Regions from separate parts of the Xenorhabdus bharatensis genome, predicted to be linked through region 1. Evidence: predicted binding sites of a transcription regulator. Region 1 holds the regulator's gene; each other region holds the start of a gene.
The links. Region 1 encodes PurR, which represses purine synthesis genes. Its sites were predicted from a motif close to CANGCAAACGTTTGCNTG; they were not measured.
Positions count from the first base shown of each region.

Region 2: the regulator PurR is predicted to act here: its motif matches at 2,854-2,871, upstream of purL (phosphoribosylformylglycinamidine synthase).
Region 3: the regulator PurR is predicted to act here: its motif matches at 2,475-2,492, upstream of AAC855_RS12845 (nucleobase:cation symporter-2 family protein).
Region 4: the regulator PurR is predicted to act here: its motif matches at 4,282-4,299, upstream of purM (phosphoribosylformylglycinamidine cyclo-ligase).

Region 1 covers NZ_JBBMXG010000005.1:81,592-89,983, reverse strand. Annotated here, with positions in the region: gene AAC855_RS06655 (DUF1289 domain-containing protein) at 346-585, opposite strand; gene gloA (lactoylglutathione lyase) at 839-1,246, shown strand; gene rnt (ribonuclease T) at 1,385-2,035, shown strand; gene AAC855_RS06640 (Grx4 family monothiol glutaredoxin) at 2,090-2,431, opposite strand; gene sodB (superoxide dismutase [Fe]) at 2,791-3,369, shown strand; gene purR (HTH-type transcriptional repressor PurR) at 3,894-4,919, shown strand; gene punR (DNA-binding transcriptional activator PunR) at 4,923-5,831, opposite strand; gene punC (purine nucleoside transporter PunC) at 5,968-7,146, shown strand; gene cfa (cyclopropane fatty acyl phospholipid synthase) at 7,501-8,392, shown strand, end outside.
Region 2 covers NZ_JBBMXG010000001.1:395,488-403,879, reverse strand. Annotated here, with positions in the region: gene AAC855_RS01650 (HD domain-containing protein) at 1-637, shown strand, start outside; gene tadA (tRNA adenosine(34) deaminase TadA) at 697-1,203, shown strand; gene mltF (membrane-bound lytic murein transglycosylase MltF) at 1,211-2,689, opposite strand; gene purL (phosphoribosylformylglycinamidine synthase) at 2,955-6,842, shown strand; gene AAC855_RS01630 (RidA family protein) at 7,013-7,417, shown strand; gene AAC855_RS01625 (sensor histidine kinase) at 8,185-8,392, shown strand, end outside.
Region 3 covers NZ_JBBMXG010000012.1:61,892-70,283, reverse strand. Annotated here, with positions in the region: gene AAC855_RS12850 (AsmA family protein) at 1-824, opposite strand, end outside; gene AAC855_RS12845 (nucleobase:cation symporter-2 family protein) at 1,041-2,426, opposite strand; gene gltS (sodium/glutamate symporter) at 2,666-3,877, shown strand; gene recG (ATP-dependent DNA helicase RecG) at 3,964-6,045, opposite strand; gene trmH (tRNA (guanosine(18)-2'-O)-methyltransferase TrmH) at 6,100-6,807, opposite strand; gene spoT (bifunctional GTP diphosphokinase/guanosine-3',5'-bis pyrophosphate 3'-pyrophosphohydrolase) at 6,813-8,392, opposite strand, start outside.
Region 4 covers NZ_JBBMXG010000004.1:170,954-179,345, reverse strand. Annotated here, with positions in the region: gene ppk1 (polyphosphate kinase 1) at 1-1,716, opposite strand, end outside; gene speG (spermidine N1-acetyltransferase) at 1,740-2,303, opposite strand; gene purN (phosphoribosylglycinamide formyltransferase) at 2,503-3,141, opposite strand; gene purM (phosphoribosylformylglycinamidine cyclo-ligase) at 3,176-4,219, opposite strand; gene upp (uracil phosphoribosyltransferase) at 4,449-5,075, shown strand; gene uraA (uracil permease) at 5,142-6,455, shown strand; gene AAC855_RS05675 (hypothetical protein) at 6,669-7,019, shown strand; gene AAC855_RS05670 (hypothetical protein) at 7,086-7,922, opposite strand; gene hda (DnaA inactivator Hda) at 8,283-8,392, shown strand, end outside.

The DNA of each region.
Region 1 (8,392 bases):
TAAAGTTCTATAAGAATAACCGCCATCCAAATACTAATCTATATATTTTTACATTAATATCATTTTTATCTTACAGTTAGCGTTAAGTAGATTATAAAACCTATTAAAAACAAACAGATAAAAAATTAGCATGATTATTGTTCGATAATTAATTATTTGATAAGAAACCTTTACCTAAAGGGTTTAATTAGTCAATCTCTGCAATATTTTTAAACGACCTATATCAAATAAAAAATAGGTAATATGAATAAAATATCACTTTATCATGGCAAAAGTTCTTAACCATAATGAAAATATGAAATATTATTCATATAAGAAAATTTCATTAACAGTTGAAAATGTGAATTAAAATAAACCAAGCTGTTTTGATGGAACAACTTCGTCATGTCCGTTATTTTTCAGTGTCCGCAGATATCTATCATGGCATAACCGCAATATTTCTCTTTTTTGCCCATCAGATAATTTCATCCACATAAAGCGTTCTTCCCTATTACGATAGCAACCTCGGCAGAAACCACTGGGACCTGATTCACAAATCCCTTTGCAAGGATTCGGAATAACAAAAAACTCTAGTTGCTCAGCCATGTCATCCTCCTGTATACAAAATTACCTAAACGATTATCTCTGAGAGAACTACAACATTATCTAGATCCAGCTCACATCAAATAAGTGATTACAAAGTAGTCTCGAGTAAAACAAAGGTGAAAGGACGCATTGAATTACCGTGTGTTTACCCTATATAGTTAAAAAACAATGGGGTCAGAGCACGAAATTCCGCCATTTTGCACTTTCGTGAAATTACTATTTTGATATAAAACCATAAACATAAGAGGTAATCATGCGTCTACTTCATACAATGATCCGTGTTGGCAACATGCAACGGTCGATTGATTTTTATACTAAAGTAATGGGCATGCGTCTACTTCGTACGAGTGAGAATCCAGAGTATAAATATTCCCTCGCCTTTGTAGGTTACTCTGATGAAAGCCAAGGTGCGGTCATCGAATTAACGTATAACTGGGATGTTGAGAGCTACGAAATGGGTACAGCATTCGGTCATATTGCTTTAGGTGTTGATGATGTTGCGGCAACGTGTGAACGTATTAAACTTGCTGGAGGCAATGTAATTCGTGAAGCTGGGCCAGTGAAAGGCGGAACAACTGTTATCGCTTTTGTTGAAGATCCAGATGGTTATAAAATCGAACTCATTGAAAATGAAAGCGCCAGTAACGCATTAGGTCATTAATTATTTTCCATATGCAAGTCTCCATATACAAGGGCATCTTTAACATGCCCTTCGTTTCCACTAGGTCGATATTACTTCTGCAATGCACAATAAATTTTGTCATAATATCCGCTATCCTGAAGTTAAGAATAAAATCAGATGTCTAATATAAAAGATCAAAACATGCTCAGTGGACGCTTTCGTGGTTATTACCCCGTTGTTATTGATGTAGAAACCGCTGGGTTTAATGCGCGGACAGATGCTTTACTTGAGATAGCTGCAACGACTTTAAAAATGGATGCCGAAGGTTGGCTGGCTCCGGCTGATACGCTGCATTTCCATATTGAACCCTTTGAAGGAGCTAATCTTGATCCGGCTGCGCTGGCATTTACAGGTATTGACCCGACTAATCCATTACGGGGAGCTGTCAGCGAATATACTGCGCTGCATGCCATTTTTAAGATGATCCGCAAAGGTATGAAAGAGAATAATTGCAACCGTGCCATTATAGTTGCTCATAATGCCAGTTTTGATCACAATTTTGTTATGGCGGCAGCTGAACGCGCTCGTTTAAAGCGTAATCCATTCCATCCTTTTGCTACGTTTGATACGGCTGCGCTGAGCGGTTTGGTGCTCGGTCAGACTATTCTGGCAAAAGCCTGCATTACAGCAGAAATCCCCTTTGACAGTAATCAGGCACACAGTGCTCTCTATGATACAGATAGAACGAGCCTACTTTTCTGCGAACTAGTTAATCGTTGGAAGCGATTAGGTGGTTGGCCGCTGGCCACTCCGGACGACGAAGTCTGATAAACTAAGAGCCTATTTGATTAGGCTCTTAGTACCAATAATGATTATCAAATCTTACTGGCTGTCTTCTTGTTCACGGTATTTATCCGCGGTTTCTTTAATCAATGTTTGCAGTTCACCGCGTTGATACATTTCCATCAGGATGTCACATCCCCCGACTAACTCACCATCAACCCAAAGTTGAGGGAATGTCGGCCAGTTAGCATACTTAGGTAATTCAGCACGGATATCTGGGTTTTGCAAGATATCCACGTAAGCAAAACGTTCACCACATGCAGATAAAGCCTGAACAGCCTGAGCAGAGAAACCACAGCTTGGCAGCTTTGGTGAGCCTTTCATGTACAGCAAAATCGGGTTTTCATTAATTTGGCGTTCGATTTTCTCAATTGTCGTCATTTTTACTTCCTTAAACCGCAGGTGCTGTTTATCAGCATCAGAAAAGATTGATTCAGAATACCACTTTCTGGTGCTGGTTTTCTACAGCGAACGTGCTGCTGCAAATTTTTATTCTGAACAACAAATTGTAATCACTGATATTTTCATACCCTATAAATATTTAATCCATTAAAACTGAACAGTTCTACATCAGCTCATTATTAAATCGCATCTTTTTCCCTGTTATTTAGCAGAAAAGTTGTTAAGATAATCACTAAAATAGCAACATGATAATAAGCTTAAATTTGCTCTATCCATGATTAATACTTTACGAATCATGGTTTATAAAGCCAAAAACCCGATATTAAAAGGAGTATGCAATGTCTTTTGAATTACCAGCATTACCTTATGCTAAAGATGCCTTAGAACCTCATATCTCAGCAGAAACTCTGGAATATCATTACGGCAAACATCACAATGCTTATGTTGTGAATCTGAATAACCTGATTAAAGGTACAGAGTTTGCTGGGAAAACACTGGAAGAAATCATCGAGACTTCTGATGGCGGTATCTTCAATAATGCTGCGCAAGTATGGAACCACACTTTCTACTGGCACAGCCTGTCACCAAACGGTGGTGGTGAACCTACCGGCAAAGTTGCAGAAGCCATCAACAAAGCTTTCGGCTCTTTTGCTGAATTCAAACAGCAATTTACTGATTCAGCCCTGAAAAACTTCGGCTCCGGCTGGACATGGCTGGTCAAGAAAACTGATGGTAGCCTGGCTATCGTTAATACTTCCAATGCAGCAACTCCACTGACTGGTGAAGATAAACCTGTTCTGACCGTTGATGTATGGGAACATGCTTATTACATCGATTACCGCAATGCCCGTCCTCAATATCTGGAGCATTTCTGGGCTCTGGTTAACTGGCAGTTTGTGGAAGAAAATCTGGCTTAATTAGCCTATCAGTACAATACAAGGGCAAGTTTTTCCGGTTCTGCGCACTGTTATGCTGTCTGAAGCTGAAGCGTGAAAAACTTCCCCTTGAAAAATAGATGGCGTTTCACCACTATGTTATTTCTGGGCTTAAGGTTATTTCCGTACTCAGGCGATCAAACAGAGACTCGCCAGAAAAACAATCATGACTAACGCACTACAAGCAGTCAATAATCCCAATTTCAGATCTGTATCCATAAACCATCCTCATCGTGAAAATTAAGACTCAGCAACACCATAAATTTTAAGTGGTTATTTATCTCAAAGATTAAAAATCGCACTGTGATATTTAATACATATACTTTATAGCATCGATTACTGCTTTCACTTTTGAGCTAGATCAGACAAAATTCACGGTTTATCACTAAATTATTGCCAGTTATCTTCCTATATACAAATATAATACTGGCAAATGATTAACAAAGATCTATATCCAGATAAAGGGTATACAAATTTAGACCAAAAGGTCAGGAGTCCTTTTTATCATGGCAACGATTAAAGATGTGGCTAAACGCGCTGGTGTTTCAACCACAACCGTATCCCATGTTATTAATAAAACCCGTTTCGTCGCCGAAGATACGAAAGCCGCAGTATGGGCTGCCATTAAGGAACTGAATTATTCTCCCAGTGCCGTTGCCCGAAGCTTAAAAGTCAACCACACAAAATCTATCGGGTTATTGGCAACTTCAAGTGAAGCACCTTATTTTGCTGAAATCATCGAGTCTGTCGAAAATAGTTGTTATAGCAAAGGCTATACATTGATTTTATGTAATTCCCATAACAACCTCGACAAACAAAAAGCTTATCTCGCAATGCTGGCACAAAAACGTGTAGATGGCTTGTTAATTATGTGTTCAGAATATCCTCAACAGTTGCTGGGGATGCTGGAGGATTATCGCAATATTCCTATGGTTGTCATGGATTGGGGGGAATCCAGAGGGGATTTTACGGATGCCATTATTGATAATGCCTTCCACGGCGGTTATTTAGCAGGCCGATATTTGATTGAACGTGGGCATCGTGATATTGCCTCCATTCCCGGCCCATTAGCCAGAAATACAGGCGGCGGGCGTCATCAGGGTTTTATCAAGGCACTGAAAGAAGCCAATATTACTATTCGGGATGAGTGGATTGTTCAGGGAGATTTTGAGCCTGAATCAGGTTATCAGGCCATGTGTAAGATCTTAAACCAGAAGCATCGCCCTACTGCGGTGTTCTGTGGTGGGGATGTGATGGCAATGGGCGCTATTTGTGCTGCCGATGAGATGGGTTTACGCGTCCCTCAGGATATTTCTATCATTGGTTATGACAATATCCGTAATGCCCGCTATTTCACACCCGCACTGACAACGATTCACCAACCTAAAGAACGGCTGGGACAAATGGCTTTCTCCACGCTACTTGATAGGATTATCAATAAACGTGAAGATGCTCAAACCATCGAAGTCCACCCGCGTCTTGTAGAGCGTCGTTCTGTTGCTGATGGTCCTTTTATTGATTATCGCCGCTAACAGTTAGTCTTCTTGCAGCCATTCAGCATTAAGCGTTGTGTTATCACCAAGATATCCAAGCAACCAGCTTAATGCAGGTGAATGGCTTTTCTGTGACCATGTCAGGCAGCACGGGCTATCAGGTAACGGCTGCTCAAGTTCAAGTACACACAATTTTCTCTGACGAATAAGCGGCAAGGCCCGGTGTTTAGGCACCATTCCCACACATAACCCCTCCATTAAACATGACAATCCCGCCTCCCAATCAGGAACCACCAACCGTCGCTGATTATCTAAAGCCCATGTATCACGCTTAGGCAGATTACGTGATGTATCCTCAAGACATAAACTGGCATAAGGCCGCAATTGGTCATCATTTAGTTTTTCCGTTATGAGTGCCAGCTCATGCGCAGGGCTGGCAACACACAGCCACGGCATAAAACCCATATCCCTGAAACTGTATCGCTCACCCACAGGAGAAGCACGGGTTGCACCAATAGCAACATCAACTCGCCCATCCACCAGCGCATCCCAGACGCCATTAAAAACTTCGGGATAGATAAATAACTCAATATCCGGAAAATGACGATAGAAATCCAGAATAAGCTGGCGTGTCCGTTCTGGTTTAACAACCTGATCAACAGCAATACTGAGTTGACCGCGCCACCCGTTTGCCACTTGCTGACATTGGTGCCGGGTATGATTCATTTTTTTGATAACAGAACGGGCTTCTTTGACAAAAATGGCTCCCGCTTCAGTTAACTCTACGTCACGGTGACGGCGTTCAAACAGAGAAACTGCCAGCCATTCTTCAAGTTGCTTTATCGTATAACTGACGGCAGAAGGCACACGGTGAAGCTCTGATGCAGCCGCACTGAAACTTCCTGTTCTTGCCACCGCATCAACAACTTCCAGAGAATATTCAGACCACATGTTTCTTCCTTTTAATTTTTTTCATAGCATGGTACAAATAATACCGTTTCACAATCAAAAATCACGCCATATAAAATAAGCTCCATATTTCTTTATCAATTACCACACCGATTGACTAACGCGATTTATTAACACAATGACAACAAATAAAAACTCTCTTCCATTTATGTTCTATCTTGCCGGCCTGAGTATGCTCGGTTACTTAGCCATTGATATGTATCTGCCTGCCTTTGATGCCATGAGCAAAGATTTAAACACATCAAAAGGTGCTATCAGTGCAAGTCTCAGCATTTTTCTCGGCGGTTTTGCCGTTGCTCAACTCTTATGGGGATTACTTTCTGATCGTCTGGGAAGAAAGCCTGTTCTGATTATCGGCTTATCCCTGTTCTGCCTCAGCTGTTTGGGTATACTTTGGATAACAAATGCAACTCAATTACTTGTCCTGAGATTTATTCAGGCTGTTGGCGTTTGCTCTGCTGCCGTTTCCTGGCAGGCTCTGGTTGTCGACAGATATGATGCTGAGCGCACAAAACGTGTTTTCGCTATGATTATGCCATTAGTTGCGCTTTCCCCTGCCCTTGCACCATTATTAGGCGCATGGTTACTGTCACACACCAGCTGGAGAATGATATTTCTTGTCTTGATGGCGGTAACGCTGTTACTACTGATACCTACACTTTTTCTGACGAACAAACGTGTTCCCATTGATACCAGCGCAGATAATAATAGTGCTTCTTTCTTCACTTTATTGAAGTCATCAGCTTTTAGCGGCAATGTTTTGATTTATGCTTCCTGTAGCGCAGGCTTTTTTGCCTGGTTAACGGGTTCACCAACTATTTTAAATAGCATGGGCTATGACGCAACAGATATCGGTTTAAGTTATATTCCACAAACTTTGGCATTTATGGTCGGTGGGTATGGTTGCCGTATTTTGTTGGAAAAAGTTAAAAGTGAAACTATATTTCCTATCTTATTGGCAGGTTATGCCATCAGCATGGTACTTATCTATTTAGCTGCTTGGTTCTATCCTTCTTTCATCGTTATTCTTATTCCTTTTTGTGTTATGGCAGCAATGAATGGGGCTTCTTATCCTATCGCTGTAGCAAATGCTCTTTCTGTTTATCCGAAAGACAGCGGTAAAGCGGCTGCATTGCAAAATGCTTTACAATTAGGCCTTTGCTTTATGGCCAGCATGCTTGTTGCCATGTTTATGAAAAGCCCTCTCTTGTCAACGACAACAGTGATGGTAGCAACCATTATCCCAATGGTAATAGGTTATTATTTACAAAAGAGAAAGTGTGATATTGGCAACTAATTATAAATTGATTAGTTACTCCACAATATAATACCTAAGAATACTCTAAACTAAAGGTCATATGATGATATGACCTTCCTCCAGCATATTGTTTAAATATTATTTCACCCATATACTCATATAGATTCATTATTCTAAAAAGCTCGGAATTTGAGGTTTAGAAGAGCAATGAAGCTCTCTTTTATATCACGGACGAATGGCATAACTGCCTTTAAGTCATTTTCTGATTAGTTTCAATATTCCCTACGGATTTCAAAATTCAGTTCAGCGGTAAGAAAACGAATCCAGGGAAGTATAAATAACCAGTAACAAAGAGGTACCTCAAAATTCCACCACATAAATGTTGGAGAGTATATGAGTTCATCTTTCGTTGAAGGAAATAAGAAAATCACTGACCAGTGGCACAGGATTGCTAATGACCTGCTTCAGGAAGCCGGTATTCAAATTAATGGAGAACGCCCTTTTGACATACAAGTCAAAAACCCTGATTTTTATAAAAGAGTATTGAAACAGGGATCTTTAGGATTAGGCGAAAGCTATATGGATGGCTGGTGGGATTGTGAGCGTTTAGATGTTTTCTTTTATAAGATATTACGGGCGGGTCTGGAACACAAAATTCCAAAAAATTTTAAGGACATTTTGATGATCATGACTTCCCGTTTGTTTAATTTACAGTCCCCCAAACGGGCATGGATTGTAGGGGAAGAACATTACGATTTGGGTAATGACCTATTTACACTCATGCTTGATCCCAATATGCAATATTCATGCGGTTACTGGAAAGATACGAATTCACTGGAAGAAGCTCAGTCTAATAAACTTCGGCTGATTTGCGAAAAACTACAGTTATCGCCGGGCATGACTTTGCTGGATATCGGTTGCGGTTGGGGAGGATTAGCCGCTTATGCAGCTAAACATTATTCTGTTTCCGTCACTGGGGTGACTATTTCAGTGGAGCAACAAAAGTATGCTCAGGAGCGCTGTAAAGATCTGGATGTGAAAATTATCCTTGAAGATTATCGGGATCTGAACCTCCAATTTGACAGAATCGTTTCTGTCGGCATGTTTGAACATGTAGGCTCCAAAAATTATGCTAATTACTTCGACGTAGTACGTAGGAATCTGAAGCCTGATGGCCTTTTCTTACTTCACACCATTGGTTCCAATCGGAATAAAGTGAATGTCGATGCGTGGATCGGTAAATATATTTTCCCTAATGGTCATTTGCCATCAATTTCAATGATTG
Region 2 (8,392 bases), on a different contig from region 1:
TTTTTCACCGTTTGATGATTTAGCTCAGCAAATTTTACCTGTGGCAATAGAGGGTGATGATGGCGCTCATGATGTTGCTCATTTGTACCGGGTTTGGAGAAATGCCCAGAGAATCTGTGAAGCTGAATGTGGTAATTTGAGGTTAGTTTTTGCAGCCGTTTTATTACATGATTGCGTTAATGTTGAGAAAAATGACCCGAACCGGCATTTAGCCTCCCGTATGGCGGCGGAAAAAGCCACACTGATATTAAAAGATCTTGGCTGGAGCGAAGAAGATATTGCTGCGGTCAGCCATGCGATTGAGACGCATAGTTTCTCTGCCGGATTGACGCCGGAGACACTGGAAGCTCAAATTGTACAGGATGCTGATCGCCTCGATTCCATAGGCATGATGGGGGTTGCCCGTTGTTTTTATACAGCAGGGCGTATGCGTTCAGGTTTATATAATGCTAATGATCCTTTGGCAAAGCAGCGTGAATATGATGATCGCGCTTATGCAGTTGATCATTTCTATACCAAGCTATTCAAAATAGAAGCGGGTTTTCAAACGGAAACGGGTAAACAGATGGCCCGGGAAAGAACGCAGCGCATGGAACAATTCCTGAATGAGTTCTTTGATGAAATTCAGGCTGAATAAATCCGTGTTAATGACATAAATGTATAATTAACAGGATATAACCAGCAAGAGAATATGTAGTGACAGAAATATATAGTGATGAATACTGGATGCGTCAGGCCATGGATTTGGCAATGCAGGCACAGGCAAAAGGGGAGATCCCTGTAGGAGCACTGCTGGTCGCAGATAATAAAATTATTGCTGAAGGTTATAACCACCCCATAACAGATCATGATCCAACCGCCCATGCAGAAATTATTGCATTACGGCGAGGAGGCACTCAATTACAAAATTATCGCCTGCTGGAGACAACACTGTATGTCACTCTAGAGCCATGTGTCATGTGCGCGGGAGCGATGATCCACAGCCGTATACAGCGGTTGGTTTACGGTGCAAGTGATATGAAAACGGGGGCAGCCGGATCTTTAATTGATATTCTGCGTCATCCCGGAATGAACCACCGGATCGAAATTACTGGCGGTGTACTGGCGCAGGAGTGCTCCGCTATGTTGAGTGCATTTTTCAAACAACGTAGGGAGCAGCATAAGGAATTAAAACGGCTGAAAAAACAACAGCTAGAAGGGTGATAAACGTTTATTGTATCACCTGAGAGGACGTGGGAACTTCTGCTGGAGTATGAGCACTGCTGGCAGTTGCCGGCTCATTCTGCGTGTCAGGAGTTTCTGTCTTGTCACGGTTGTTTCTGGCTCTCAGATATCCTTCCAGACTTTGGTAATAACGACGAATATTTCCGACGTAGCGATAGGCTTCATAGCCACGTGCATAGCCATATGTGGTATTGGCATAGTATTGTTTCTTACTTAGCAGTGGAATTCGCAATTTAACATCCATCCAGCTGTTCGGATCTCCTTTTTGCGTGGCTGTTAATTTGCGAGCGTCAAGAATATGACCATATCCCATATTATAAGCTGCTAATGCGAACCAAATTCTCTCATCTTCGGGAATGGTATCCGGCAAACGTGCCATCAGGTAATGCAAATATTCCATTCCTCCTTTTACACTTTCTTCCGGGTCAAGGCGGTCTTTGATTCCTGCCCACTCTGCTGTCGGACGGGTCAGCATCATCATGCCGCGAACACCTGTAGGTGAGGTTGCCAGTGGATCCCAGTGTGATTCCTGCCATGCGATAGCTGCAACTAACCGCCAGTCCAGAGAACCTGCGTATTTTTCAAAAATAGGCTGATATGTTGGCAGTAGTTTGTTGATTGCACGAATATATGAAATAGTATCGAAGTAATCGAATGAACCAATATGGCTGAAGTATTTATCTTCCAACCGTGAGGTTATACCGTTTTCGGTCAGCATGTTGAAAAAATCGAGCATGGCTGAATAGAGGCTATAGTCATCATTACGTTTTAAATACCACGTCAACGGCTTGTCTTCACTGACATCGAAAGCGATCGCCAGATTAGGGTGGATCCGCTGTTGCAGGGCAAGGCTGATAGAATCACTGATGGTATAATCAATTCTCCCCTCAGAAACCTGCTCAAGTAGCTCTTGAGTATTACTGTGCGATGATTCTTCCCAGCTTAAGTCGGGATAAGATTTTTCTTTTAATTGTTTCAGCTCACTGACATGGGCTGAGCCTGCGCTCACAACCAGTGAGCCAGCCAGATCTGTAAATGAGCGCGGACGTACCGTACCTTTACGATAAACCAACTGTTGAGATACAGAGTAATAGGCCGGGCCAGTTCGCGTCTGATTAAGTCTTTCTTTATTGTAGATAAGACCTGCGGCTAAAAAATCAGCGTTGTCATTATCTAAGTCGTCAAAAAGCTGGTTAATGTTAGAACGAAACTTGATGCTTAGCTTGACACCCAGATAATCTGCAAATCGTTTGGCTAAATCATAATCAAATCCTACCGGTTCATTTTTATCATTAAGTGAAATCAGAGGGGAACTGATGGTACTTACCCTAAGTTCGCCCCGCGCCAAGATCCTGTTTATCTGCTCCTGCTGTTTATTAGGCCAACTGATGTTGAGACCAATAATTGTGGCAGAGAGGAGTGCGATAATGACGATGACAAAATAATTTATCTTGATATTGCTCAAATAGTTATCTCTCGTCAGTACGGTTAGGCTCAGTATGAAATGTCAGATAATAGCATGGTTAAATTTCCAGTACTTAGGAATTTTGCACAACAAAATTGAAGTCTTCAACTTTATTGGAGCCGTTTTAAAAGTCCAGTATATGTGTTGATAGATGAATTAACGCTCACGCAAACGGTTTCGTCGAGGAAAACATTCCTCTATAATGTCGGAGTTTCCCCTAAGGCATCAGTCAGGCTTTGCTTCTAAGATGAGAGAACCTATTACTATGGAAATTCTGCGTGGCTCGCCCGCTTTATCAGCGTTTCGTATTACTAAGCTCCATTCCCAGTGCCAGGCTCAACAGCTTCCCGTGACAGAAATTTATGCGGAGTATGTCCATTTCGCGGAAATAAATTCGCCTCTTACGGCAGAAGAACAGGAAAAATTAAACAGGCTATTAAAATATGGTCCTTCTTTAGCTGAACATGAACCCAAAGGTCAACTATTTTTAGTCACTCCCCGGCCAGGTACGATATCACCGTGGTCTTCAAAAGCGACAGAGATAGTTCATAACTGTGGGCTGAAACAAATTGCCCGTCTGGAAAGAGGGATTGCCTATTATATTCAATGCGATGAAATGAATGATATGCAGTGGCAGGCGCTGTCGACGTTACTGCACGATCGTATGATGGAACGCGTGTTTACTCAGTTTGAACAGGCGGAAGTGTTGTTTTCTCACCAACAGCCTGCACCATTGAAGCTGGTTGATATTCTGCAATCAGGACGTGCAGCATTGGAGGCTGCCAATACTGAATTGGGTCTGGCATTGGCGGCGGATGAAATTGATTATCTGCTTCGTGCTTTCCAGAAATTAGAGCGTAACCCGACTGATGTTGAGCTCTACATGTTCGCACAGGCAAATTCTGAACATTGCCGCCATAAAATTTTCAATGCGGATTGGGTGATTGATGGTCAGGAACAGGAAAAATCTCTGTTTAAGATGATTAAAAATACGTTTGAACAGACGCCGGACCATGTTTTTTCTGCTTATAAAGACAACGCTGCTGTGATGGAAGGTTCTCAGGCAGGGCGTTTTTTCCCTCATCCTGAAAATGGCGTGTATGATTATCATCAGGAACCCGCCCATATATTGATGAAAGTTGAAACACATAATCATCCAACCGCTATTTCTCCGTGGCCGGGAGCGGCAACAGGTTCAGGCGGCGAAATCCGTGATGAAGGTGCTACAGGCCGGGGAGCCAAACCCAAAGCCGGATTAGTTGGTTTCTCTGTCTCTAACCTGAAAATTCCCGGGTTTGAACAACCGTGGGAAGAAGAATTCGGTAAGCCTGAGCGAATTGTCAGTGCGCTGAATATTATGCTGGAAGGCCCCTTGGGAGGCGCTGCATTCAATAATGAATTCGGTCGTCCGGCGTTATTAGGGTATTTCAGAACGTATGAAGAAGAAGTGACATCTCATAACGGCACTGAATTACGTGGCTATCATAAACCGATCATGCTGGCCGGGGGTATCGGTAATATTCGTGAAGAGCACATCCAGAAAGGGGAGATCACTGTTGGTGCCAAACTGATTGTGCTGGGTGGCCCAAGCATGAATATCGGCCTTGGTGGTGGAGCGGCTTCTTCAATGACATCCGGTCAGTCTGATGCAGAACTGGATTTTGCCTCCGTGCAGCGTGATAACGCAGAAATGGAGCGCCGTTGTCAGGAAGTGATTGATCGCTGCTGGCAGCTTGGCAGTGATAACCCGATTTTGTTCATCCACGATGTTGGTGCCGGCGGGCTGTCAAATGCGATGCCAGAATTAGTCAGTGACGGCGGGCGAGGAGGCCATTTTGAACTGCGTAATATCCTCAATGATGAACCGGGGATGAGTCCATTACAGGTATGGTGCAATGAGTCTCAGGAACGTTATGTATTAGCTGTGGCACCGGAGCAGCTTGCTCTGTTCGAAGATATTTGCCAGCGGGAACGTGCGCCGTATGCTGTGATTGGTGAGGCGACAGAAGAGCGTCATCTGTTGTTGAATGACAGCCATTTCGATAATCATCCAATTGATATGCCATTGGATGTGCTTCTCGGTAAGACACCAAAGATGCTGAAGAATGTGAATTCACTGAAAGCAAAAGGAAAAGGGCTTGAGCGTCAGGGTATTGATTTGGCAGAGGCAGTTAAACGTGTTCTGCATTTACCCGCAGTAGCAGAGAAAACTTTTCTGATCACCATTGGTGACCGCTCAATAACCGGTATGGTAGCGAGAGATCAGATGGTCGGCCCTTGGCAGATCCCGGTTGCGGACTGCGCGGTGACGACAGCGAGTCTGGATAGCTATTATGGTGAAGCCATGTCGATGGGAGAGCGTGCCCCAGTTGCTCTGCTGGATTTTTCCGCTTCGGCCCGTATGGCTGTCGGAGAAGCACTGACAAATATCGCCTCAGCTTATGTACAGGACTTGAAGCGAGTGAAACTGTCCGCTAACTGGATGTCAGCCTCAGGTCACGCAGGGGAAGATGCCGGATTATATGAAGCAGTGAAAGCAGTTGGTGAAGAATTATGCCCGGCATTGGGCCTGACTATCCCTGTCGGCAAAGATTCTATGTCGATGAAAACCCGTTGGACACAAGAGGGTGAAGAGCGTGAGATGACATCTCCACTCTCACTAGTCATTACTGCATTTGCACGGGTAGAAGACGTGCGTTATACCGTTACGCCCGCATTATCAACCGATGATGATAACGCCTTGATTCTGATCGATCTGGGATTGGGACAAAATGCATTGGGGGGAACGGCATTGGCTCAGGTCTATCGTCAACTTGGCGATAAGACTGCGGATATTCGCAGTACTGAACAACTTGCCGGCTTCTTTAACGCTATTCAGCAACTGATTTCGGAACGTAAATTGCTGGCTTATCACGATCGCTCTGACGGTGGTCTGTTGGTAACATTGGCAGAAATGGCATTTGCCGGTCATTGCGGATTATATGCCAATATCAGTGCTTTTGATGAAGATATTCTGGCTGCTTTATTCAGCGAAGAACTGGGGGCGGTGATTCAGGTTCGTGAAACTGACAGGGAACAAGTTGAAAATCTATTGGCTGATTATGGGCTAAGCGATTGCGTACACTATTTAGGTAAAGCCAAAGCGGGAGATGATTTTGTCATCTCCAGTCATAATATGGAAGTTTATCGCCAGAACCGGAGCACTTTGCGTTTATGGTGGGCAGAAACAACCTGGCAGATGCAGCGCCTTCGTGATAACCCCGAATGTGCTGATCAGGAACATCAATCAAAACAGGATTTGAGTGATCCGGGCCTGAATGTGAAATTAACCTTTGATCCGGCAGAAGACATTGCCGCCTGTTACATATCAAAACAGATACGCCCACGTGTAGCTGTGTTGCGTGAACAGGGAGTGAATTCTCACGTCGAAATGGCAGCAGCATTCCATCGCGCTGGTTTTGAAGCTGTGGATGTCCATATGAGCGATTTGCTGAGCGGGCGAGTGACTTTGGAACAGTTCCAGACGTTGGTTGCCTGCGGTGGCTTCTCATATGGTGATGTTCTTGGTGCTGGTGAAGGCTGGGCTAAATCCATTCTGTTTAATTCACGGGTACGTGATGATTTTGCCAACTTCTTTTCCCGCCCGGATACCCTATCTCTTGGGGTATGTAATGGCTGCCAGATGATCTCGAATCTACATGAATTGATCCCAGGTACAGAATATTGGCCTCGTTTTGTCCGCAATTACTCCGAACGTTATGAAGCCCGTTTTAGTCTGGTTGAAGTGACAGAAAGTCCATCCTTGTTCCTACAAGGAATGGCGGGTTCTCGCCTGCCAATTGCTGTGGCTCACGGTGAAGGTCAGGTGGAATTCAGAAATAGCCAAAGTCTGGCTGAATTGGAAAAACACCAGCAAATTGCCCTGCGATTTGTAGATAACTATGGCCAGCCGACAGAAAATTACCCAGCTAACCCTAATGGTTCTGTTGGTGGGATTACCTCTGTCACCAGCCGTGATGGCCGAGTTACAGCAATGATGCCGCACCCTGAGAGGGTATTCCGTACAGTCAGTAACTCCTGGCACCCCGAAGAGTGGGGAGAAGATGGCCCATGGATGCGTATCTTCCGTAATGCCCGCAAGCAGTTAGGCTAATAGTTCAATTATCTAATTTTCACTTTTAATTATAAGGCTCTGAATATGTATCAGAGCCTTTATTTTTCACTCCGTTATCACAGATAATGTTTTTTCTACATGTGGTTTTTATCTTTTTGATTTATCGTTTTATTTGCGATTTCTTACTCTAACTGTCAAGGCATATCTCTATGACTAAAAAAACGATAAATCCTGACACTGTATTTAATTCTGTTCAATATGGTTTCAGTCAGGCAGTCATTAAAACAGGAACCCGACATCTGTTTTTGTCTGGTCAGGTCGGGGTTAATAAAGATGAGGAAACCATTTCGGGAGGATTACCTGCTCAAACTAAACTTGCGTTAGAAAATCTGCATTCAGTGATCCGAGAGGCTGGTGGCGAATTACGCGATATTACAATGCTGCGTATCTACATCAAGCAGGGATCTGAATCGCATGAAAACCAGTTGGTCATATCATCTTTATTACAGCAGTATTTCCCTTCAGAGCCTCCCGCTTCTTCTTGGGTCATTGTGACGGGGTTATCTTTACCTGAATGGCTAATAGAAATTGAAGCTGAAGCCATTTTAGATTAATGCAAAGATTTTCCATAACACACGAAGTGTTGTGTAAATGTTTTTATTTGGTTAACTTACGTTGTTTTATGAGTTAATTAAATTAATCGTTTTAAAATGGTGTCTCTAAAGAGCGACAATGGTCATTTTTATTGTCTCAAAATGGAGACACTTAATATTATGATTTAATTGAATAAATAAATTTAAATCATTAAGTGTCATAAATTAGCGACAAAAATACATGCTCTGCATCAAAAGCACATATAACAAAGTATAAACATTAAAGTATTTTTTATTTTTATTTAATAAAATCAAATGATTAATAAATAACTTTAAAAGTTGGCACACAATGTGCATTCAAGGTAGGCAGTTGCTCATTCAATTTTTTATGTCGGCCCACAGTATAGGGTGGAAACATGCCACATAAGCCCGGAATGACGCCAAAGTTAAGGTGCCTACCGTCCAATTTATGATATTCGCTTTCGGGCCTTATCAAGCAAGGGGCGACACGTGGAGTGAGGCACCACCTATATTCTTATAGGTTCCTCGCTGGCGGGATAGTAGAAAAAATACTATCCCGCCGTCATTATTGCAGATTCATTTTGCCCATCGTGTTGATATCTCCGCCTGCATTATTCTTGTTCTTGCCAGCCCATTTGTTATAACCCATTATTGAGACTATTTTTTTCTAAAACTATTTTTTCTGAAAAACGACGATAAAATTCATCATCTGGCAGGCTTTCTACCACCTTATATCGGTTAGCATCAACGTAATTGCAGGTTTTAAGATGATTTCTCTGAAAAAAAGGCGTTTATTTCCCCGATCATTGCGTCAATTAGTGGTAATGGCTTTCTGGTTGGTGTTATTACCGCTATTAGTTCTGGCATATCAGGCATATCAAAGCCTAGACCAACTTAGTACTCAGGCGGCAGAAATTAACCGCACAACTCTATCTGATGCCCGGCGCAGTGAAGCTATGATTGGTGTCGCTCTCG
Region 3 (8,392 bases), on a different contig from region 1:
GTATTAAGATAATCAGCAGACCAGTCTTTTCCCTGTAATTTGGCGTTAGTGAGATTGAGATCTTTAATGTGGATCGCGGGCAAATGACGGGTTTTTTCTGTCAGGGCAGCCAGCGTCATTGGGGACTGCCAGCGTATGTCATTGATCAGAATATTATCTAAGTTCCAGCTGCCATCAGCTAATTGTTGCCCATTCCCAGAGACCAGACCCTGTAGGAATTCAGCACCAAAGGAATTGATAACCAGATTGTTATTCTGATAGCGACCCTGCATGACGACCTTATCAAATGACAGGCCATTTATGTTGATGTTATTGGCACTGAACTGGTATTGCCCTGAGCCAAAAGGCGTATTTTGGTCAGGCGACCAAGGAGTAATACCGCCGACAATATTTTTGCCCTGAATCTGTGAACCGGAGGTTGTTAGCTGAACATCCATCTTATTCAGTTGCAAAACATCGGCTTTCAAGGCGGGAGTAAACTCGGAACCTGAAAGTATCAGTTGCCCATCTTGTAAGGTCAGCTTACGCAGATTTGTTAATTTTGTCGGAGCCTGCCATTTAAAATCCAGATCTACGCTATTGGCATTGAGTGAGAAAGAGCTCTGTTTATCATGTAGACTCACATTATTGAGGATTAAGGTCATAGGCTGGAGCCAACTATGATGGATATTTTCAATATTGATCTGATAATGGCCTTGTTTATTAATCCATCTGCTTATTTTCTTTGCTCCCCAATGTGTCTGAGCAACAAAATAAACAGCAATAATTGCCAGAATCAGTAATAACAACAGAACAGCAAAGCCTTTCCCTAACCACTTCATCATCTCACCCCAATATCATCTTCCTGAAAAAGATCCTTTTATGCCGTAAAAAAGAGCATCACTCAATAGACAATGCTGAAAAACCTTTAATTCTCCCATTTAGGGCAGAATATTGCGAAAGATTACGCAAAATATAAAAAAAATCCCGCGATTAGCGCGGGATAATATAACTATCAATGTGAAAACTAAGGTAAAAATCTTAGATCGAAACGCGATAAGTTACTTTTCCTGAGGAAAAATCAGATTAAGCAGAATTGCGGTCAGGCCACCAGCGGCAATACCGGAAGAAAACAGATTTCTTATCCACTCAGGGGCAAACTGTAAAATGAGGGGTTGTTGTGCAACGCCAAGCCCCATGGCCAGTGATAATGCAATGATCATAATGGCACGGCGATTTAATGGTTCCCGGGAAACAATTCTGACACCGGATGCGGCAATCGTACCGAACATGACAATCGTGGCACCACCTAATACCGGCTCTGGAATATGCTGCACAAAACCGGCGACTGCCGGAAATAGCCCCATCAGGATCAGCATAGAAGCAATAAGGTAGCCAACATAACGGCTGGCAACACCCGTTAATTGGATGACGCCATTATTCTGACCAAAACAGGAATTCGGGAATGTATTAAATACGGCAGAAATCATCGAATTGACGCCATTTGCCAGTACACCGCCCTTAATACGCTTCATATATAGCGGGCCGCAGACAGGCTGCTCAGAAACATCTGAAGTTGCCGTAATATCCCCAATCGTTTCCAGTGATGTCACCATAAAAATCAGGATTAATGGAATGAGTAAATGCCAGTCAACAGAAAGCCCGTAATACAGCGGGGCAGGCACAGTAATAACTGGTTTGTCTTCTGTTGTGGCTGAGTGGGGTAGCATGTCCATGTACCAAGCGGCCAGATACCCTACTGCCATGGCAATAACCAGAGAAGCAACCCGCAGATAGGGATTACGCTGACGGTTCAGCAGTACGATAATGGCAAGAACAATTCCTGCCAGAAAAAGATTTTCAGGAGCGCCGAATGTACCTTGCTGAATAGCAGAATAGCCACCACCGATAGAAGTCAGCCCGACCTGAATCAGTGACAGGCCAATAATCATCACAACAATGCCGGAAACCAAAGGGGTGATGAGCATTTTAGCCAGATGAAGTACACGGGAAAGCAATATCTCTGTCGTTGCTGCAAGCATCAACGTGCCAAACAGGGCAGCCATCATGGTCGGCACATCAGCTCCGCCATTTTTCAGGGACAAGCCTCCCATGATGAGAGGAGTGACAAAATTAAAGCTGGTACCCTGAATGGAAAGTAAACCAGAACCAACAGGTCCCCAAGAGCGGATTTGGATCAGTGATGCCAGACCGGAGGCAAACAGGGACATACTGATGATGCGTTGGGTATCTTCTGCCGGAAGCCCAAGCGCCTGACAGATCAACATAGCCGGTGTGATAACCGCAACAAACATTGCCAGTAGATGCTGAAAGGCGGCAAAGACAGCATGCGGAAGATGAGGTTTATCTTCCAGACGGTAAATCAATTCGCTGTCTGATTTTTTGAGAGTTTCCAGTGCTGAATTTTCGCGGGTTGAGGTGGCCATGAGTGTAATTTCGAATGAAAAAAACACATTTTATTGATCTAAATTATAAAAGCAATCGTTTGCGTGAAATTTTGTCTATGGCTTATAACCTTATTTCGTCACATTTTTAAATGTTTTAACTTGTGTTTATTAGGAATTTTTTTTCTAATCCAATCCTTACCTGCTCTTGGCGTTTTTATAGGATGATTATAACGTCGCATTAAATTAACATAATTTTAACAATTAGATGGGGTACATAAATGTATCATCTGGATATTTATGGCACGCTCGTTGCGGCCACACTTGTTTTGCTACTGGGAAGAAAGCTCGTACAGTCAATTTCATTTCTTGAAAAGTATACAATTCCAGAGCCAGTCGCAGGTGGCTTACTGGTTGCTTTTGTTCTGCTGGCAGTTAAACAGTCTACGGGCTGGGAAGTCAGCTTTGACCTATCCCTCAAAGACCCCCTTATGTTGGCATTTTTCGCCACCGTTGGCCTGAATGCTAACCTCGCCAGCCTGAGAGCAGGCGGAAAACTTCTCTTAATCTTTGTTGTTGCCGTTGTCGGCTTGCTGTTGGTACAAAACACAGTCGGTATTGCGCTGGCGAAAATGCTCGGCCTTGACCCATTGATGGGGCTATTGGCAGGATCTGTGACTCTTTCGGGAGGGCACGGCACGGGTGCAGCATGGGGTAAGGTATTTACTGAACGCTACGGTTTTGAGAATGCGACTGAAGTGGCAATGGCTTGTGCGACATTTGGTTTGATTCTCGGAGGCCTGATTGGTGGGCCTGTTGCTCGCTTGCTGGTGAGAAACGACAAAACACCGGGTCTGGAGAATGATGATGCTGAAGTTCCATCTGCATTTGAAAAACCTTATACCGGCCGTCTGATCACGCCATTGGTCATGCTGGAAACCATCGCATTAATCTCTATTTGTTTATTGGTCGGTAACTACCTTGAGAAAGTGTTGGAAGATACTCTCTTTTTGCCAACGTTTGTCTGTGTTCTGTTTACCGGGGTGATACTGAGCAATGGCTTATCTCTGCTTGGTTTTTACCGGGTATTTGATCGTGCTGTATCGGTATTGGGTAACGTCAGTTTGTCACTCTTCCTTGCAATGGCATTGATGAGTCTCAAATTGTGGCAACTGGCTTCCCTTGCCCTGCCGATGCTGGTGATCCTCGCTGTACAGGCGGTAGTGATGGCATTGTACGCGATATTCGTGACTTACAGAGTCATGGGTAAGAATTATGATGCAGCGGTACTGTCAGCTGGCCACTGTGGTTTCGGGCTGGGTGCGACACCTACAGCTATCGCAAATATGCAGGCAATTACTGACCGTTTCGGGCCTTCACATGTGGCATTCTTGCTCGTACCGATGGTAGGTGCCTTCTTTATTGATATCGTTAACGCAGCAATTATCAAAATTTACCTGATGCTACCTATATTCCCATCTGTCACAGGTTAATTTAACTTCGCTTTTTGTTCTTGTTAGGTATGCCGCTGGAAGATTTCAGCGGCATTTTTTTAGTTATTTTTGTTAAATCTTATCACTCAGGCATGGCTATACTGAGAGCGGTCAGAAAGCCAGCGCTCTATCAGGGCCTTCGCGTTTTCCGGGTAATGCTGGTGGATATAGTGGGCAATACGCTGAACTTCAGGGAGCATACTCTGGTCTCGTAATAAATCGGCAATTTTGAATTCGACATTACCGGTTTGACGTGTACCAAGAAGTTCACCCGGCCCGCGGATCTCTAAATCTTTTTGGGCAATAACGAAACCATCATTACTGTCCCGCAGAACCTGCAAACGGATCCTGGCGGTATTGGTCAGCGGCGTTTTATAAAGCAGAACACAATGTGAGGCAATGGCACCGCGCCCGACGCGACCGCGAAGCTGGTGTAACTGAGCAAGCCCCAATCGCTCCGGGTTATCGATGATCATCAGGCTGGCATTGGGAACATCAACACCAACTTCAATCACTGTTGTGGCAACCAATAATTGTAGTTCACCACGCTTAAAAGCCTCCATGATGGTTTGCTTTTCTGTTGGCTTCATCCGTCCATGAACTAAACCGATTTTCAATTCAGGTAACGCTAGAGCAAGCTCTTCACTGGTAACCTGAGCCGCCTGTGCTTCCAGAACTTCAGAGTCTTCAATCAGAGTACACACCCAATAAGCCTGACGCCCTTCATCTAAGCAGGCATTTTTAACTCGCTGGATAATTTCATTCCGACGGGTATCGGGAATGGCGACAGTTGTTACCGGTGTCCTCCCGGGAGGAAGTTCATCAATAACGGATGTGTCCAAATCGGCATAAGCGGTCATTGCCAGTGTCCGTGGAATTGGTGTGGCAGTCATGATTAATTGATGAGGATGAAAGCCCTGTTCATGCCCTTTTTCCCACAGTGCCAGACGCTGATGAACACCGAAGCGATGCTGTTCATCAATAATTACCAATGCCAGCCCGGAAAATTTAACCTGTTCCTGAAACATAGCATGTGTCCCGACGACCATACTGACCTGCCCGCTGGCAATAGCTTCCTGTTGTGCCTGCCGGGCTTTGCCCTTTTGTTTTCCAGCCAGCCATCCTACCTGAATGCCGAGAGGTTCCAGCCACTGGCGAAAAGTGTTGGCATGTTGCTCAGCCAGTAGTTCGGTGGGGGCCATCAATGCAACTTGTTTACCATGAACGATGGCACGGACTGCCGCCAGTGCCGCAACCAGTGTTTTTCCGGATCCGACATCGCCCTGAATCAGCCTCATCATCGGAACATCTTTTTCCAGATCATGCTCTATTTCCGCCACCACGCGATCTTGTGCACGAGTCGGTGAAAAAGGGAGCAGAGCCAGTAACCGCTGTTTTAATGAATTATCCGCAGTGAGTGGCTGGGCCTGAAAGCGTTGCGCACCTGCTCTGACCGCCAGCATACTTAAATGATGAGCCAATAATTCTTCCAGAATCAGGCGGCGTTGAGCCGGATGTCTGCCACTTTCCAAATCAGCCAAGGAAATGTCAGGTGGTGGGCTGTGTAACGTATGCAGGGCATCTGAGAGGCTGATAATCTTCCGGCTGAACTGCTCAGGTAATAACTCATTAACGGCGCAGGTATCCAGCAGCTCCAAAGCCTGTTCGATTAATTTACGCAGCGTAGTTTGACGTACTCCCTCTGTCGTAGGGTAGACAGGGGTTAAGGTTTCCTGCAAATGGATACGCTCGGCGTGTTGCTGGATTTTGTATTCCGGGTGAATCATTTCAGCACCCTGAGAGCCCCGGCGTATTTCACCATAAGCGATGATATGTTTACCTTCTGCCAGACTGTTCTTCATGGCGGCAGTGAAATTGAAAAAGCGCAGGGTCAATACGCCAGTGCCGTCACTGATTTGGCAGGTCATCATACGTCGCCGCCCAAAAACGACATTGGTACGTAAAATTTCGCCTGTCACCGTCGCATAAATACCGGGCAACACTTCATTGATAGGGTATAGCCGGGTTTGATCCTCATAACGGAGAGGCAAATGCAGTAATAGATCCTGTAGATTGACCAATCCCAGTTTGGCGAGCTTACCTACCTGACTGGCTCCAACACCACGTAAAGTTGTTAACGGGATGGCATCAAGTAATCGGCCTTTCATCTCTATTCTCCATTAATCCAGTTCTCCATCAATCCGGTTTTCCGTCAGTGTGATTTATTTCCCTGCTGATGGTGTTGTCGTTGCCTGCATTGCTGCCCACCAAGATTCACTTGCTATGATTTGCCCTTGCTTATCAATGAAAGGTTGTTCCAGCCCTTTACGGTGTGAAACCGCTGCTAAAACGGGATATCCCCCTTCAAATAGCAATTTTTGTTGATCTTCCTCAGATAGCGTACTTTCTTCTCGCTGATACATGCCGGCAAGCTGGCGTTGCCGCTGTGCTTCATACAGTATCAGCGCAGAAGCAACGGAGACATTCAGCGACTGAACCATGCCTGCCATCGGAATGACAATGTCATAATCTGCCAGAGCAATAGCTTGTTTGGAAATGCCTTTCTTTTCCTGCCCCATAATGATGCAGGTAGGTTTAGTGTAATCAATCTGACGGAAATCGACGGCTTTATCAGAAAGATTGGTCGCTAATACCTGCATTCCGGCAGTTTTAAACTGGCTGATAGCCTGCTCAACGGATGAATGAGTTTTTACCTGAACCCAGCTGTTACTGCCCGCAGCGGAAGAGAGTTGAGTTCGTAATTGTTGGGTAGGCCAGACGGCGTGGATTTGGTGAATACCCACAGCATCCGCAGTACGAATCACTGCAGATACATTATGGGGTTTATGTACTTCTTCTAAACAAATCGTCAGGTCAGGCTGACGCATTGCCATCATCTGGCAAATACGTGCATAACGTTTAGGATTCATAACCTCTAATTTCGGTTACGGCTGACTCGTAGTACATCCGGCATGACACGTATCTTGCGCATGATATTTGCCAGCTGGATACGATCTTTGGCAGTCAACCTAATGAAAGCACAATAAACGCGGCCATCTTTTTCTTCGGTATTCATGCTTTGGATATTGGAGTTTGCATCATTAATGGCGGCTGTCAGATTTGCCAGTGCCCCCTGATGATTAAACATATCAACTTTAATTTCGGCAATAAAATCGCTGTTGACATCTTTATCCCACTCAACAGGCATGAATTTTTCCGGTTCTTTCTGGTAGCCACGGATATTACGGCAGGATTCGTGATGGATAACCAAACCTTTGCCCGGACTGATATGGGAAATAATCGGGTCACCCGGGATAGGACGACAACATTTGGCAAAGGTAATCAGGATACCATCCGCGCCTTTGATAGGCAGTTTACGGCTATTATTACTATTGTTGTTACTATTATTGTTGCCATTGTTATTATTGCCACTATGACTATTTGGCATTTTTTCCGTCTCGCCCAATAGATTATGAGCAACAACGACACTCATTGCATTACCTAAACCGATTTCTGCCAGCAGATCATCCAGTGAAGTCAGTTTCATTCTCGCCAGTTCTCTGGCAATGTTTTCTTCTGGGATATCGGCGACTTTCAGGCCGTTGCCGAGGGCATGATTAAGCAGACGCCGCCCTAAACTGACTGAATCATCCCGCTTAAGGTTTTTCAATAGCTGGCGGATCTTAGCGCGTGCTTTAGAGCTGACGACAAAATTCAGCCATGCGGCATTAGGACGGGCACTTGGTGCGGTAATGATTTCGACGGTTTGCCCACTGCTGAGGGTTTGAGACAGCGGATAAGGCTGACGATCAACACGAGCTCCGACACAGGCGTGACCAATATCGGTATGAACGGCATAGGCAAAATCGACAGGTGTTGCTCCTGCCGGCAATTCGACAATGCGCCCTTCAGGCGTAAAAACGTAGATTTCATCAGGAAATAGATCAGATTTGACGCTTTCAATGAATTCGAAAGAGCTACCCGCACTTTGCTGAAGCTCTAACAGGCTTTGCATCCAGCGTTGAGCACGAACCTGAGCAGTCGTACCTGATTCACCCTGTTCTTTATAAGCCCAGTGTGCAGCCACCCCCATTTCAGCCATTTGATCCATATCTTCAGTACGGATTTGCACTTCAACCGGGACTCCGTGTGGACCGATAAGAGAAGTATGCAGGGACTGATAACCATTGGCTTTGGGAATGGCAATATAATCTTTTACCTTACCGGGACGGGGTTTATACAGGCTGTGCATTTGGCCCAGAACACGGTAACAGGTATCAAGGTTATCGACGATGACACGGAACGCGTAAATATCCATGATGGAATGAAAACGCTGTTCTTTCAGGTGCATCTTACGATAGATAGAATAGAGGTGTTTTTCCCGCCCATTGACGGTACATTTGATACCGGCATCCGTTAATCTGCCCTCAATTTCTGACAGAATTTTCTGGATCATCTCCTTACGGTTGCCGCGAGCAGCTTTAACGACCTCTTTAATCACCCGGTAACGGTTCG
Region 4 (8,392 bases), on a different contig from region 1:
CTGACCGGGAACCAGAGAACACATGCCCCGGATCAGAAGCCGTACTTTGACGCCAGCTTCAGAGGCATCGTATAGGCGATCTACTAATTCTCTATCTACCAGATTATTTATTTTCAGAGTGATACCCGCAATTTCTCCTGCTCTGGCATTTTCAATTTCCTGATCAATTAATTTATTGAGCATAGCCCGTGAGTTTTGGGGAGAAACCATCAAATTCTCAAATGTCACCGGCCGATAAGGGTTTTCAATAAAGTTAAATACCCGGCGTACTTCATTGGTAACTTCGGGTTTGGCTGTCAGTAGGGAATAGTCGGTATATAAGCGGGCTGTTTTTTCATTGAAATTCCCTGTGCCGATATGGGCATAACGGATAATTTCACTCCCTTCAAGACGTGAAATGATGAACAACTTGGCATGAATTTTCAGGCCGGGAGCCGAGAAAATGACATGTACACCTGCTTCAGTCAGGCGTTTTGCCCAGTGAATATTGGCTTCTTCATCAAAGCGGGCTTGTAATTCCACGACCACTGTCACTTTTTTGCCATTGTGGGCTGCATGGATCATGGATTCAACTATACGTGAGTCTTTCGCAACCCGGTATATATTGATTTTTATCGATAATACGCTTGGATCGAATGATGCCTGCCTCAGTAATTCCAGTACATGTTCGAAAGTGTGATAAGGATAATAAAGTAATACATCTTGTTCACGGATAGCATCAAAACCATTGCGGAAATGATCAAACCAGGTATGGCGTAACCGGGGCATAGGTTTATTCAGCAGGGTTCGGTTTCCTTCATTGGGGAATTTAATGAAATCTCTGAAATTGTGATAACGGCTGCCGGCAATGACGGAGTCATCGTTGGAAAGCCCCAGCTTGTTGCGCAATAATTCGACCATTTCATCAGGCATATCGCGTTGATAAACAAAACGGACAGGCTCGGCTGTCAGCCTTTGTTTCAGTGTTGAAGACATTAATTCCAGCAGGCTGGATTCCATTTCCGTTGCTAAATCGTATTCCGCATCACGGGTCATTTTCATGGAGTAAACACTTAGCGTGTCGTAATCAAAAAAGCCCTTAAAAATCTCATCCAGTGTGTAGCGCAGAATGTTATCAATCAGGATCATTGATTTGCGCCTTTTGGGCATTTCAGGCGGCAAATTAACGAAACGGGGAACTTTATCGGAAGGAATTTCCAGCAACGCGTATTTGGTTTCCTGCCCACGGATAATTTCCACCGCTAAATAGGTGTAATCATCTTTTAAAAATTCAACCAGATTAGTTTCCGGATTGATAACGATAGGCGTAATGTGTGGACGTAAATGCTGGCGGAAATACTGCCGTAGCCAGATTTGCTGATTAGGGGATATCTGCCGTTCATTAATGAGGAAAATCTGATTGCGCGCCATTTCCAACAGCAAATCGTTATAGAGTTCATCAAACTCCTGATCGATTTTGGCAACTTTCGCCTGAATTTTTTTTAATAATTGCCGGGCACCCGTTGCAGAGCCACGGGCTTCTTCACTGATCAGAATGCGACGTTTTACATCAGCAAAACGGACTTTATAAAACTCATCCAGATTATTGGAGTAGATCCCTAAAAACCTCATTCTTTCAATAAGTGGATTACTTTTGTCAGCCGCTTCCTGAAGCACACGTTCATTGAAAGAGAGCCAGCTGAGTTCTTTTTCTGTATAGAGGCGGTCGTGGGACATTACTACTCCATTGGGTCCATTGGTTAACAGTGCTGCTTTTTACTCTGGGAATGCCGAATTTTGTTAGCAAAATAGTGATGCTGGAAAGTACACATTCGGATAGCCGTATGATAAGAGCCATTTACAAAGAACTCATCAATAAGTTCTCCTTCTGTATAAAACCCCAGTTTATTGTATATATGAATTGCTTTTTCGTTTTCTTTATCAACGATTAAATAGAGTTTATAGAGGTTTAGTACTGAAAATGCGTACTCCATCGCAAGTTTAACTGCTTCCGTTGCATAGCCTTGCCCCTGATAAGCCGGCGCAATAATGAGCTGAAACTCAGCCCGACGGTGGACATAATCAATTTCCACTAGTTCCACCAGACCGACTTTGGAATTCATACTCTCAATAATAAAACGGCGTTCACTTTGGTCATGGATATGTTTGTCATAGAGATCGCATAATTCAACGAAAGCCTCATAAGGTTCTTCAAACCAGTAGCGCATGACACTGGCATTATTATCAAGCTGGTGGACGAAAGGGAGATCTTCCCGCTCAAGTGGACGTAGGTTTACAGGTGGGTTTTCGGAACCACTGGACATGAGATACCTCAGTGTTTTTAATGTAGGATGATTTAGTTCTGATTTTTATAAAAGAGAATATTATGAAGTAATAAAGTACAGCAAGGTGTCCGGCTAATTATTTTTACCTTAATATGATTAAGTTTAGCTTAATTAACTAACCTTAACACAATGCTGTAGTTTTGGAACTAATAATAAAGTGTGGAATTAATTATATCGATTAGTCTGAAGCGTATCCTTGTGGAGAAAGTACTTTTCCATCCAGAATGGCGGTATTGTTGCCCATGCTTAAACGCCCTTCCAGAAACCAGCCAATAACCAGCGGGTAAATATTATGCTCCTGAGTTTGTACGCGTCGAATAACTTCCTCTTCTTGGTCTTCTGCAAAAATGGGTACTTTGGCCTGTAAGATAACAGGGCCACCATCAAGCTCCTCGGTAACAAAATGGACAGAAGTACCGTGTTCCTGATCGCCGTTTTCTATCGCCTTACGATGAGTATGCAAACCGGGATATTTCGGTAGCAGGGAAGGGTGAATATTGAGCAGTCGCCCTCGATAATGCTGTACAAAGCCGGATGACAGAATCCTCATATAACCCGCTAAAACGACTAAATCGGGCTGATATTGATCAATAGCCGTAAGCAGTGCTGAGTCATAATCTGTGCGACCAGAATATTCTTTTGGATTAAGAAAATGGGCTGGAATAGCTGATTCTTCAGCGCGTTGCAGACCATAAGCGTCAGCTTTATTGCTGAATACAGCGCAGATCTGACCATTAATCCGGTTTTGCTGGCAGGCATCAATGATGGATTGCAGATTACTGCCATTACCAGAAATTAAGACCGCAATTTTTTTCATCGTCTTCATTGGATCACTTTCTATTAAATGGCTTTTATTCACTGATCGTAACTTGTTGCCCGCTATGATCAGATTCAGTGATGCTACCGATTTGCCACGCGTTTTCGCCCGCTTGATTCAGCCATTCAATTGCCTGTGCTGCCTGAGACTGAGGCAGGGCAATTATCATGCCGACGCCGCAGTTAAATGTACGGTACATTTCATGGTCGCTGACATTGCCGGCTTGTTGCAGCCATGTAAAAATAGCAGGCCATTGCCAGCTGGTGGCATCGATTTTTGCCTGCATATTTTCAGGCAGAACGCGGGGAATATTCTCCCAGAAACCACCACCTGTAAGATGGGAAATTGCATGAATTTCAAATTTTTCAATCAGTTCAAGCAGTGGTTTAACGTAAATACGGGTTGGAGCGAGAAGATGATCAGCCAATGTTTTACCTTCCAGCTCAGTTGTCTCGGTATTAGTCTGGCTCACTTCAAGGATTTTACGGATCAGTGAATAACCATTGGAGTGTGGCCCGCTGGATGCCAGTGCTATGAGTGAATCTCCAACCTGAACTTTACTGCCGTCAATGATTTCTGATTTTTCAACCACACCGACACAGAAGCCAGCAACATCGTAATCTTCACCTTGATACATACCCGGCATTTCAGCTGTTTCTCCGCCGACCAGCGCACAGCCTGCTTGTTTGCAGCCTTCCGCGATGCCAGTTATAACGCTCGATGCGGTATCAACATCTAATTTACCCGTTGCATAGTAATCAAGGAAGAACAGAGGTTCAGCCCCCTGAACCACTAGATCGTTGACGCACATGGCGACCAAATCAATGCCGATTGTATCGTGGCGTTTCAGATCCATGGCCAGACGCAATTTAGTCCCCACACCATCTGTGCCGGAAACTAAAACAGGCTCACGATATTTTTGTGGCAGAGAACATAATGCGCCGAAGCCACCCAATCCCCCCATCACTTCAGGGCGTCGGGTCTGTTTCACTACACTTTTGATACGATTGACTAAGGCATTACCAGCATCAATATCGACACCAGCGTCTTTATAGCTAAGAGAGGTTTTGTTGGTCACTGCGTAGCTCCCAGGCGGTTGCATTTGAATGAATAAAACAGAACGGAATAATTCTAACAGCCAAGGCAAACGTTTGCGATAGCTTTATGCAGGTTTATTGTGGATAAAAAAGAGAAAAAAATGACTTGTAGTTGCTAAAAATCAATATATTGATAGTTGTCTGATAGCAAAAAGGAGGTATAATCCCGCGATTTTTTTATCTGCCGGCTATATACAGTAGGAGAAACCCATGAAGATCGTTGAGGTTAAACACCCACTCGTTAAACATAAACTGGGCCTGATGCGTGATCATGATATAAGCACTAAGCGCTTTCGTGAACTGGCTTCAGAGGTGGGAAGTCTTCTGACATATGAAGCAACTGCTGATTTAGAAACTGAGAAAGTGACCATCGAGGGATGGTGTGGTCCGGTAGAAATAGACCAGATTAAAGGGAAGAAAATTACTGTAGTGCCTATCCTGCGTGCAGGTCTGGGAATGATGGATGGTGTTCTGGAAAATATTCCGAGTGCCCGCATCAGTGTTGTTGGTGTTTATCGTGATGAAAAAACCTTTGAACCTGTACCTTATTTTCAGAAACTGGTTTCTGATATCAATGAGCGTATGGCGTTGATTGTTGATCCGATGCTGGCAACAGGTGGCTCTATGATTGCCACCATTGACTTGCTGAAAAAAGCAGGATGCCCTGTTATTAAGGTTTTGGTTCTGGTTGCAGCGCCAGAAGGGGTTGCCGCTTTGGAAAAAGCACATCCTGATGTTGAATTATATACTGCATCAATTGATGAGCGCCTTAATGAACATGGGTATATTGTTCCTGGCCTGGGGGATGCAGGCGATAAGATATTTGGTACAAAATAATATTTTTAGCCGGCTGAAAAGTCGGCTTTTTTTTGGTTCCTAGTAAAACATAAGAGGACATAAATAGTGACCCGTCGGACTATTGGGGTAGATGAAAGGCCACCGTTAAGGCAGACCATTCCATTAAGTTTGCAACATTTATTTGCTATGTTTGGCGCAACCGTTCTGGTTCCCATTCTGTTTAAAATTAATCCCGCCACAATTTTATTGTTTAATGGTATCGGAACTCTGTTTTATCTGTTCATTTGTAAAGGAAGGATCCCGGCTTATTTAGGCTCCAGTTTTGCCTTTATATCTCCTGTATTATTGCTGTTGCCTTTAGGGTATGAACTGGCATTGGGCGGGTTTATTGTCTGTGGATTGCTGTTCTGTCTGGTTTCCCTGATTGTTAAAATCGCGGGAAGAGGCTGGCTTAATGTGATGTTTCCTCCTGCGGCAATGGGAGCCATTGTTGCCGTGATTGGTCTGGAGCTGGCAGGGGTTGCCGCTGATATGGCCGGGCTACGTCCGGCTGCGGGAACGGATGTTAATACGACGAATCTGATCATCTCAATGGTGACACTGGCTGTGACAATATTGGGTTCAGTCATGTTCCGCGGTTTTATGGCGATCATTCCAATCCTGATCGGGGTGCTGGTGGGTTATACGTTATCCTTTTTTATGGGAGTCGTGGATTTTACACCAGTGCGTGAAGCGCCGTGGTTTGCATTGCCGACTTTTTATACTCCGCGTTTTGAGTGGTTTGCAATTATGACGATTTTGCCTGCGGCACTGGTTGTCATTGCGGAGCATGTTGGTCATTTAGTTGTGACAGCGAATATAGTGCAAAAAGATTTGCTGAAAAATCCGGGATTGCATCGTTCAATGTTTGCTAATGGTTTTTCAACGATTATCTCAGGATTTTTTGGTTCAACACCGAATACCACTTATGGTGAAAATATTGGTGTAATGGCTCTGACACGCGTATACAGCACATGGGTGATTGGTGGGGCCGCGATTCTGGCGATTTTACTCTCTTGTGTCGGTAAACTGGCGGCTGCGATCCAGATCATTCCGGTTCCGGTAATGGGAGGCGTATCCTTGCTGTTGTATGGTGTGATCGGTGCATCTGGTATACGGGTGTTGATTGATTCTAAAGTAGATTACAGTAAAGCTCAGAACCTGATCCTGACTTCTGTTATTCTGATTATTGGCGTGAGTGGTGCAAAGATCCAAATTGGTGCAGCAGAGCTGAAAGGGATGGCGCTGGCAACGGTAGTTGGGATTGGTATGAGCCTGATTTTCAAATTAATTAGTATCATTCGCCCGGATGAGCCGTATATTAATTCTTCTGTGGAATCACTCAATGATGATAAAAAAGCGAGTGAAATCATAAAATAACTTGTATTGGCTTTCCTTTAAGAGAAAGAGTTTTGCAACGGACTCTTTCTCTTATTTTTTTATTGGAAAAAATACTGACTAATTTTTCTTGATATTCGTATAGTTGCCTAATTTTACCTCATTTTCACTCATCGATTTGCTATCTTTTTATCAAAATCTTTTACTATACTGGTAAGTATAAACACTAAAAGATAAAGAATAGTAGGGGATAAAATGGAAAACATAAATAATATTACTCTCTATATAGATAAATCATTAGAAAAAGAGTTTTATACAGAGCTTGAAAAATTTAATATAGAAGTTAATTCAATAAGCTCAGATGTGAAAACACTCAATATAGCTAAACGAACACTTACTTTTATTAAAGATAATTTAAGATATCTTGATGGTTTAAGAAAATCACTAATTGCGATTTTAGGTGGTGAACGTAATCTAAAAATATCTGTCACTAAAAGTGATGGTAGTTCCCTCTCTATTGAGGGAGATTTAGATAAAGATGAAATTATTGAAGTTTTGAAAGAAGCGAGTGCTCTGATCATTTCTCAATCTGATAAAATAAATTAAATGTTATTAATTAAAAATACTTTTCAGTTTCCTGTTTTTTAGCTCTGCTGTTTTTTCTGTTGATTATTATTTATAATATTTATTCATTTCTGCATAAGTCATATTATTCATTTCAGAGATATTATAAGCAACTGTTTCACATTTATCATTATTATGAACTATATTATAAAGATTACCTTTATCATCAATAAAGGCTACATTAATAAGTCGAAATTCGTAATTGAAAGATATTGCATTCAACACATGCTCACGTAAAGGAGAGAAAAGTGTGTTATATTTATCGGGTGTATTTTCTTTAAGTTGTGAGCTATCGGTTGATAATACATAATGACTATCCCTCTCCCATTCCTCCATTTTTTTCTTCCAGTTATCTGGATATTGCGAACCTTTACAGATAATCTCGGCCCACGGGTCACAAATCCAAGCTTCAGGCGGAAGAGTTTTTAATTCTCTCAATGGGTGTTTCTGCTTAGTGGTGGGATGATGTATCATAATAAAAGCATGATCATAAGGCTGAGGAGCCGCACATAGAGCAATATAGGTTGGGTTCTTATCTTTTTTTATATAAAAATTAAAAATTTCAAATGAATGAAATTTCATTAATTCATGAAAGACATATTGGCTCCGCTCTTGACAATTTCCAGTAAGACTTCTTTTGAATTTATTAATAGTAAAATAGGCATGACAATAAGAGATATCTTTTTTCTTAAGCCTGTCACGTATACTTTTTGTATTTTCGTAATGTTTATAGGCTGAGTTAAATAGTGTTTTTCTATTATTCTTTTCTTCAATCGTCATTCCTTCTATATTTTTTGTGCCTAAGCAGATATGGGTTGCTGAGTCTTTTCCAAATGTACCCTTTGCTCGTATAACAACACGCGCTAAAATATTTTCTATATTCATGGTAAGTTCCTTAATCATCAAATGATGATATGATAACCACAGGCTTTCTTTAGTCTTGTACTATACTTTTAATGACACCGTCAATGATGATTTTAAAAGTAGTTTTTGGCGAAGAGTATTTTTGGTAAGAAGTATAAATAACGTTCTGAAAAAAGAAGTAAATCACATTGAATATATGTCAATAATAATTTGAATTAAAAAATAATTTCTTATAAGCTCTTTGACTTTTTTCATGAAAAAACGGATGTCATCAACAGTTATCACCTTAAACTGAGTATTCATTTCATTTGTTATCGTTTTTTGTGGTAAACTTGGTTTCTATGGTAAACTTAATTCTGTTCGTTATCCATTCTGTTTGAGGTGCTTCTGAATACACCGGCGCAGCTTTCATTGCCCTTATATTTGCCAGATGATGAAACATTCGCCAGTTTTTTTGCAGGCGAGAATTCTTCTTTATTAGCCGCAATAAA